One region of the Roseomonas marmotae genome, then DNA from elsewhere that is predicted to be linked to it. Evidence: riboswitches for the same ligand, from Rfam matches in the RefSeq annotation. Region 1 holds a riboswitch; the other holds the start of a gene.
What was found. A riboswitch is a leader RNA that binds a small molecule or an ion and turns the genes downstream of it on or off. The one in region 1 is predicted to bind glycine.
Positions count from the first base shown of each region.

Region 2: it holds a riboswitch for glycine, as region 1 does, so the genes downstream of both, IAI58_RS08705 (trimeric intracellular cation channel family protein) here and gcvT (glycine cleavage system aminomethyltransferase GcvT) in region 1, are expected to answer to the same signal.

Region 1 is NZ_CP061091.1:3,191,971-3,196,384, forward strand. Features, by position in the region: gene gcvP (aminomethyl-transferring glycine dehydrogenase) at 1-704, opposite strand, end outside; gene gcvH (glycine cleavage system protein GcvH) at 704-1,078, opposite strand; gene gcvT (glycine cleavage system aminomethyltransferase GcvT) at 1,091-2,188, opposite strand; glycine riboswitch at 2,247-2,328, opposite strand; glycine riboswitch at 2,333-2,434, opposite strand; gene IAI58_RS15015 (hypothetical protein) at 2,626-3,183, opposite strand; gene ispH (4-hydroxy-3-methylbut-2-enyl diphosphate reductase) at 3,296-4,267, shown strand; gene IAI58_RS15025 (homoserine kinase) at 4,269-4,414, shown strand, end outside.
Region 2 is NZ_CP061091.1:1,838,863-1,843,276, forward strand. Features, by position in the region: gene IAI58_RS08695 (MFS transporter) at 1-757, shown strand, start outside; gene IAI58_RS08700 (amidohydrolase) at 821-1,975, shown strand; gene IAI58_RS08705 (trimeric intracellular cation channel family protein) at 2,339-2,980, opposite strand; glycine riboswitch at 3,143-3,230, opposite strand; gene IAI58_RS08710 (IS630 family transposase) at 3,449-4,414, shown strand, end outside.

The sequences.
Region 1 (4,414 bases):
GCGATGTCCCGCACCTCGCCCGTGGTGCCGGGATATTGCAGCAGCAGGGCAAAGGGCTTCTTCGCGGCGCAGGCGGCGGCGATCTCAGCCGGGGTCACGATCTCCACCGCCAGCTTCAGCGGCTCGGCGCGGGTGCGCACCACGGCGATGGTCTGCGGATGCACATCCGCCGCCACCAGCAGGGTGGAGGATTTCGCCCTGGTGGCGGCGAGGGCCAGCGCCATCGCCTCGGCGGCGGCGGTCGCCTCGTCCAGCAGCGAGGCATTGGCGACGGGCAGGCCGGTCAGGTCCGTCACCATGGTCTGGAAGTTCACCAGGGCTTCCAGCCGGCCCTGGGCGATCTCGGCCTGATAGGGCGTATAGGCCGTGTACCAGCCGGGGTTCTCCAGCACGTTGCGCAGGATCACGGGCGGCACATGCGTGCCATGGTAGCCCATGCCGATCAGCGACTTGCGGCGGACATTCTTCTCCGACAGCGCGCGCAGCTCGGCGATCACCTCGGCCTCAGTGATCGCGGGCGGCAGGACGGAGAGGTCCTGCCCGCGGATATCGGCGGGCACCGTGCGGTCGGCCAGCGCATCCAGGCTGTCGACGCCGACCACCTTCAGCATGGCGTCGATCTCGGCCGGCGAAGGGCCGATATGCCGCTCCGCGAAGGCGCCATGGTCCTCCAGCGCCTGGAGTTCGGCGAGGGCGCTGGACATCAGAGGCTGCTCACGAATGCCGCGTAGTCGGCCTCGCTCATCAGCGCGTCGATGGAGGCGGGGTCGGCGGGCTCCATCTTGAAGAACCAGCCATCCGTGGTCGGCGCGGAATTGGCCAGGGCGGGATCATCGACCAGGGCCTGATTGGCCTCCACCACCTTGCCGGCGATGGGCGCATAGACGTCGGACGCCGCCTTCACGCTCTCCACAACCGCCACAGCCTCCTCGGCCGCGACCTCACGGCCGGCCTCCGGCAGCTCGACGAAGACCACGTCGCCCAGGGCATTCTGCGCATGCTCGGTGATGCCGATGGTGGCGACGCCACCCTCCAGCCGCACCCATTCATGATCCTTGGTGAACTTCAACTCGGCCATCGGGGCAGGTCCTTATCGGGCGTAACGGTGGGGAACGAAGGGGGTCGGCGCGACGCGGGCCGGGGAGGCCTTGCCGCGCACCATGAGGTCGAGCGCCGTGCCGTCGGCGGCGTGTTCGCGCGCCACGTAGCCCATGGCGCAGGGGCCGTTCAGCGAGGGGCCGAAGCCGCCGCTGGTGATCTCGCCGACCACCGCGCCGCCGGCCTGGATCGGGGTATGGCCACGGGCGGGCTGGCGGCCTTCGGGCAGGATGCCGACGCGCAGGCGCTTCGGGCCATTGTCCAGTTCGTCACGAACCCGCCCGGCGCCCGGGAAATTCCACTCGGTGCGGCGGCGCTTGCCGATGGTCCAGACGAGGTTGGCCTCCACCGGGCTGGTGCTCTCGTCGATGTCGTTGCCGTAGAGGCAGAGCCCCGCCTCCAGCCGCAGCGAGTCGCGGGCGCCGAGGCCCGCCGGCACGGCGCCGGGCAGGGCCAGCAGGGCGCGGGCCAGCGCCTCGGCCTGCTCCGCCGGGACGCTGATCTCGACCCCGTCCTCGCCGGTATAGCCGCTGCGGCTGACGAGGGTCTGGATACCGGCGATCTCGACCGCCTGCACGTCCATGAAGCGCATGGCGGAGACGGCCGGGGCCAGGGTGGCCAGCGCGGCCACGGCACCCGGACCCTGGAAGGCCAGCAGCGCGCGGTCCGGCAGGCGCTTCAGGGAGACACCGGCAGGCAGCACGGCCTCGATGGCGGCGCAGTCCACGTCCTTGCGGCTGGCATTCAGCACCAGGAAGAGCCGGTCCCCGAGATTGGTGACCATGAAGTCGTCCAGGATGCCGCCGGATTCGGTGGTCAGCAGGCCGTATTTCTGCCGGCCGGGCTTCAGGATCTTCACATCGGCCGGCGTCAGGCGCTCCAGCGCCTCGGCCGCGCCCTCACCCACCAGCTCCGCCTGCCCCATATGGGAGACATCGAAGAGCGCGGCGGCCTGCCGGGTGGCCAGGTGCTCCGCCATGATGCCGGCGGGATACTGCACGGGCATGGAATAGCCCGCGAAGGGCACCATGCGCGCGCCCAGCTCCCGGTGCAGGGATGCCAGGGGGGTTTCGAGAAGCGTCTCGGTCACGTCGGCCACGCAGCCTCCATCGCCGCGCGGGCGCGGCGGGTCAGGGTTCGTGGCCCCCCTCTGTCCGATGACCTGAGAGATTCAGCGCGGTATCGCGCCTTACTCCGTCGGTGCCGGTTTTAAGGCCGGGCTTTCCAGAGTCCCCTTCCCCACGCGGCCCTTCTGCCTGAGCGTTTCCGGGGGCCGGTTGCGCCTTCGGCGACAGCACCCCGGACCCGGGGCGCCATTCTCTCCCGCGTGGGATCAGCGGGTCTTCACTCTCTGCCCGAGCCGGCGCCCCTGTGCAACACGCCATCGTGGCTCCGGCGCCAGGAAGTGGCGGCGGGGGCGCATGGCGGCCGCCCCGGTTGCACAGCGGAATGGCAGACTGCCCGGGCCAGGGCCGCGCCCGTCCGGATGGGCTGGCATCGGCGCCCGGCCCTCCCCCGGCGGCAGGCTCAGCGCGGGCCGCGGCGGCGGTTGGACGCCAGTTCCTCCGGGCTCAGCACGAAGCCGATCAGCACGCGGCGCTGAGAGGCCTCGGCCACGCCGCCGGTCAGGGTGATGCTCAGCTCCTCCCCCGCGCTCTTCACCTTCGCAACATTGGGCGGGAAGCTGACGCGCATGACGAATTCGGAGCGGGAGAGAACCTGGTCGCCATCGCCCACCACCGCCACCATATAGGGGATGTCGAGCGAGCGTCCCTGTGCCGCCGGCCCCCGCTCGGCCGAGAATTCCGGCGTCAGGGTCACCACCAGCCCGGAGCGGCGGGGAGCATAGTCGCATTTGGCCTGGAAGCCGGAGACCTGCGCATTGACCACCATGGCCGTCAGGTCGGAGCCCGCCCCCGGGCGGAAGCGGGTCAGGTCCGCCGCGTCGCCGATCACGCCGATCGGCGGACAGGGCGCCTGGATGCCATCCAGCAGGCTGACGGGCGCACGCTCTCCGCAGCCGGCCAGCAACAGCGCCACACCGCCTGCGATGCATCCGTTCAGAAGGTTCCGCGCCTTGACCATGCTGCCACTCTTCCCCTTAGTGCCGCGGACCGGACGGGGGGGCACTCTCGCCCCCCGCCACGCCGCAACCGATAGAACCCGCAACCACCACGCCTCCGGCCCCGACGCAAGCATGACCCTGCCCAGATCCCAGGCTGCCCCCAAGCCGCCCCTGCATGTGCTGATGGCCGGCCCGCGCGGCTTCTGCGCCGGCGTGGACCGCGCCATCAAGATCGTCGAGCAGGCCATCCAGAAATTCGGCTCCCCCGTCTATGTGCGGCACGAGATCGTGCACAATAAATTCGTGGTGCAGAGCCTGGAGGCCCAGGGCGCCATCTTCGTCGAGGAACTGGACGAGGTTCCGCCGGATGCCCCGGTGGTCTTCAGCGCCCATGGCGTGCCGAAATCCGTGCCCGCCGAGGCGCGGCGGCGGAACATGATGTATCTAGACGCCACCTGCCCCTTGGTCAGCAAGGTGCACCGGGAGGCCGAGCGCCATCAGGCCGCCGGCCGCCACATCCTGCTGATCGGCCATGAGGGGCATCCGGAGGTCGTCGGCACCATGGGCCAGTTGCCCGAGGGCAGCGCCACCATCATCGAGACGGTGGAGGATGCCGAGGCGGTGCAGCCGCCCGAGGGCCCCCTGGCCTTCACCACCCAGACCACCCTCTCGGTCGACGACACCGCCGAGATCGTCGCGACCCTCCAGCGCCGCTTCCCCCGCCTCGTCGGGCCGGGGAAGGAGGATATCTGCTATGCCACCACCAACCGGCAGGCGGCGGTCAAGGCCATCGCCGCGCGGTCGGAGATGGTGGTGGTGGTCGGCGCCCCCAATTCCTCCAACAGCGTGCGGCTGCGGGAAGTCGCCATCCGCGCCGGCTGCCAGCGCGCGGTCATGGTGCAGCGCGGCGCCGACCTCGACCCGGCCCAGGTGGATGGCGTGGCCACCCTGGGCCTGACCGCAGGCGCCAGCGCCCCCGAAGTGCTGGTGGAGGAAGTGCTGGTCCGACTGCGGGAGCGCTTCACCGTGACCACCGAGGAAGTGGTGGTGGCGGTCGAGGACATCACCTTCCGCGTTCCCCCGATGCAACGCCCCGGACGATAAGATGGCTGTCTATACCGAGATCTCGGACGAGGCGCTGCGCGCCTTCCTGACCGAGTACGACCTGGGCGAACTGGTCGCCTTCCGTGGCATCGCAGAGGGGGTGGAGAACAGCAACTACGCCCTCAAGACCACGACCGCCGACTATAT
Region 2 (4,414 bases), 1.4 Mb from region 1:
CTCGCTGGTGCTGCTGGCAGTGGCGGTGGTCTTCGGCTTCATCTTCTATCGGCTGGAAAGCAACAACCCGAACGCCTTCGTTCAGTTCCGGCTGTTCAGGAACCTGACCTTCACCGGAGCAACGATCTCGAACCTGCTGCTGAACGGCACGGCGGGGATCATCATGGTCGCCATGCTGGTGCTGCAGCAGGGCGGCAACATGACGGCGCAGAGAGCCGGCCTTCTGACCATCGGCTATGCCGTTACCATCCTTGCCTTCATCCGGGTGGGCGAGAAGCTGCTGCAACGCTTCGGCCCGCGCAAGCCGATGATCTGGGGCTGCCTTATTGTCGGGCTGTCCATCCTGCTGCTGATGCCCACCAACCTCCTGCTGGGCACCTATACGGTGCTGACCGTGATCGCCTTCTCGCTGTTCGGGATCGGGCTGGCCTTCTATGCCACGCCTTCGACCGATGCGGCGCTGTCGAACCTGCCCGAAGATCAGGCCGGTGCGGGCGCGGGGATTTACAAGATGGCCTCGTCCCTGGGCGGGTCCTTCGGCATCGCGATTTCCGCCACGATCTATACGGCGATCGCGGGTACCGCCGGCGGCGTGGAATGGATCGCGGGCGTGATCACCTTCATCGGCAATCAGGAAAACCTTGCCACACGCCAGGCGGCCCTGGTCGCCTTCATGGCCAATCTGGTGATGGTGGCGGTCGCCATCCTGTCCATCGTCATGACGGTCCCTAAGGGCAAGCAGACCGGCGACCGTTGACTTTGGCGGCTACCGCCCTGCCACATGGCGGGGCGGCATCCATTGATCCTCAGGAGAAATGACATGAACGCCATCGTGAAGCATGTGGATAGCATCGCGATGAAGGGATGGTTCGAGCATATGCATCGCCACCCCGAACTGTCCATGCACGAGGAACGCACCGCCCAGTACATCGCCGAGCAGCTTCGCGCCATCGGCGGCTTTGAGATCGCGACCGGCATCGGCAAGCATGGGATCGTCGCCACGCTCAAGGTGGGTGACGGAGACAAGGTGATCGGCCTGCGCGCCGATTTCGACGCCCTGCCGATCCAGGAAGAAAACAACCTGCCCTATAAATCCACGGTCAAGGGGGTTGCGCATCTGTGCGGGCATGATGGCCATACCGCCATGCTGCTTGGCGCGGCAAAGTATCTGGCGGAAACCCGGAATTTCAATGGCACCGTCCGGCTGATCTTCCAGCCCGCCGAGGAAACCATGGAGGGCGGTCCGGCGATGATCAAGGATGGCCTGTTCGAGCGCTTCCCCGTCGATGCCGTCTTTGGCATGCACAACCTCCCCGGTCTCGAGAAGGGCAAGTTCTATTTCCACTCGGGTGAGATGATGTCGGCCGTCGATAACTGGGAAGTCGAGATCATCGGCAAGGGTGGCCATGGCGGAATCCCCGAACTTACCATTGACCCAGTGGTGGCGGGCTCGTCCGTCGTCATGGCGATTCAGTCGATCATATCGCGCAATGTCGCCCCAGCCCATCGCGCGGTGGTGACCATCGGCGCCTTCCTATCGGGCAACGCAGGCAATGTGGTGGCTGAAAAGGCTATCTTGCGCTTTTCCATTCGCTCGACCACGCCTGAGGACCGCGAGATGATCCTGGGCAACATCCGTCGCATCGTCAGCCACCAGGCAGAGTCCTTCGGCTGCACTTCGGAAATCCGCGAGGGCATTCCCGGCGCGGTGCTGGTAAATGACGCGGGTGAGACCGACAAGGCCGCGAAGATTGCGCAAGCAGCCTTCGGCGAGGATCAGGTTGTCAATCCCGGCCCGTCCCTCCTTGCGTCTGAGGATTTCGCATTCATGCTGCAGAAGAAGAAGGGCACCTATTGCTTCCTTGGTAGCGGTCCCGGCAAGATGGTGCACCATCCCGAATATGCCTTCGACGAGGAAATCTTGCCCGTCGGTGCGGCCTATTGGGTCGCGCTGGTGGAAGGCTATCTGCGCTGACCCGCCAAATGTGAGCGGGACCGGGCGGGCAAGCCGCGCGGCTGGCGGTATTCTTGGGATCCAGAAGGGCCTGACAGCTGCGGCTATCGTGCTGGACAGCATCGGTAGCCGTTCACCGCCTTCGGATGACGAAGCGACGATCAGAATCTCGGTCGGCGAGTTGCTTGCCATGCTTGCGGTGGAGCGGGGCGATGAGGATACCGCGGCGTAGTCCACCAGAAGCCAGGATCAACGCAGTCGCCGAGTGGGTGCGCGGGCGCATCCTGACAGCTCACCTGGATCGGACCCTCCTGCCGGGACGTCGGTGCAGGCCGCTGCTGCCCGGCGGGATGACTGTCCGCGGGACAAGGGTCACCTGCCACCCTATTCCCAGTGCTGCCCGTAGGAGAAGGTCGGCAGCTTCCATTCTCTCCAGATAGCCAGCAGGCGCAGCATCAGGCCGGCCGTGAAACTGACCGCGGTATTCAGGTCGGCATCGATGCCAAGCGCGCGCAGGCTGAGGAAAAGGGCGCAGACGGCTAATGAGACGCTCGCATAGAGTTCTCGGCGGAACACCACAGGCGCCTGGTTGCAGAGCACATCACGCAGGATGCCGCCGCAGATTCCCGTGATCATGCCGGACATGATGACGACGATGGTCGGGTAATCCATCGTCAATGCGACGCTGCAGCCGATCAGCGAGAAGGCGACCAGCCCCATGGCGTCGAGCACGAGGAAAAGCCGCTTCAGATTATGCAGGAACGGCGCGATCACCGTGGTCAGCAGCCCGGCGGAGATCACGAGGTAGACGTATTCCGGGTGTTGGGTCCAGCCGATGGGAAAACGGCCGAGGGTCAGGTCCCGGATGGTGCCACCACCCAGCGCGGTGACGAAGGCAATGACGACCACGCCGAAAATATCCATGTTGCGGCGACCGGCCGCGAGCGCACCGGACATCGCCTCGGCGGTGATAGCGATCAGATAGATGACGAACAGCAGGGATTCCGAAGGCAGGAACGGGTACATGGGAGATGCTCCGGTTAAAGCCAGAACACGCTCCCTTGCGGATCCTGGTGTGCCTCTCCCGCTGTCCTTTTACCTGAGAGTTTCGGCCCCGGCAGGAGCCTGCCCCTTCGGTGGACCTGAACGCGCGAAGCAGGCGCTCCGGTCTCTCTCCAGACGGCACACAATTTCCCTGCGGTTCAGTATGCCTGAGCGATTATGGGAGTTTGCGCCTTCGGCGGAGGCAGGTGCCTCTCTCTCCCGCAGAGGAGGGTATTTATCGGTTGGTGCTCGCCGGCCTGTCAACCGCCGGCCGGCGCGGCCCAGGGCCTAGAGCAGATCCCGATCAGGTGGAATCACCTGATCGGGTGAAGATGCTCACAAAAACAAAAGCCTAGAGCAGTTGAAGTGAGCCAGGGCGAACGGAAATTGCTCTAGTATCCTGATCGCGAAATTCCTACGATCATGCAGGTAATCGTAGGGAGAGCCGCGATGGGCAAACCGGCGGTGACGATTAGGCTGAGTGAGGCCGAACGTCGGGAACTGGAATCCCTGGCTCGGGCTCACAAGACCGGACAGGCGATGGCGCGCCGGGCCCGCATTGTGTTGGCCGCCGCCGCGGGTCTGGAGAACAAGGCGATCAGCGCTGAGGTCGGCGCGGACGCCAACACGGTTTCAAAGTGGCGTCGGCGCTTCGCCGTGCATCGCCTGGACGGGTTGCTCGATGAGCCCAGACCAGGCACGCCGCGCACGATCGGCGATGACGCGATCGCCGATACCATCCGGCTGACGCTGGAAACAACGCCGCCAGGTGCGACGCATTGGTCGCTGCGCTCCATGGCCCGGACCGTCGGGTATGCGCCATCGACCATCCACCGCATCTGGCGGGCCTTCGGGCTGCAGCCGCACCGGAGCGAGACCTTCAAGCTCTCCAATGACCCGCTCTTTGTCGAGAAGGTGCGCGACATCGTCGGGCTCTACCTGGCACCGCCGGACCGCGCGCTGGTGCTGTGCGTGGATGAGAAGTCCCAGATCCAGGCGCTCGACCGCACCCAGCCCCTGCTGCCGATGCGTCCCGGCCAGGCGGAGCGGCGCACGCACGACTATACCCGCCACGGCACTACCTCGCTGTTCGCAGCGCTCGACATCGCGACCGGGACAGTGATCGGCCACTGCTACCCTAAGCACCGCTCCACCGAGTTCCGGAAGTTCCTGGATCAGGTGGAGAAAGCCGTGCCCCAGGATCTCGACGTCCATCTCGTGATGGACAACTACGCCACCCACAAGACCAAGCCGATCCGCGACTGGCTGCTCAAGCGCCCGCGCTGGCATGTCCATTTCACGCCCACCGGCGCCTCCTGGATCAACCAGGTCGAACGCTTCTTCGCCCTCATCACCGACAAGCAGATCCGGCGCGGCATCCATCGTTCCACCCAGGCGCTCGAGCGCGACATCCGT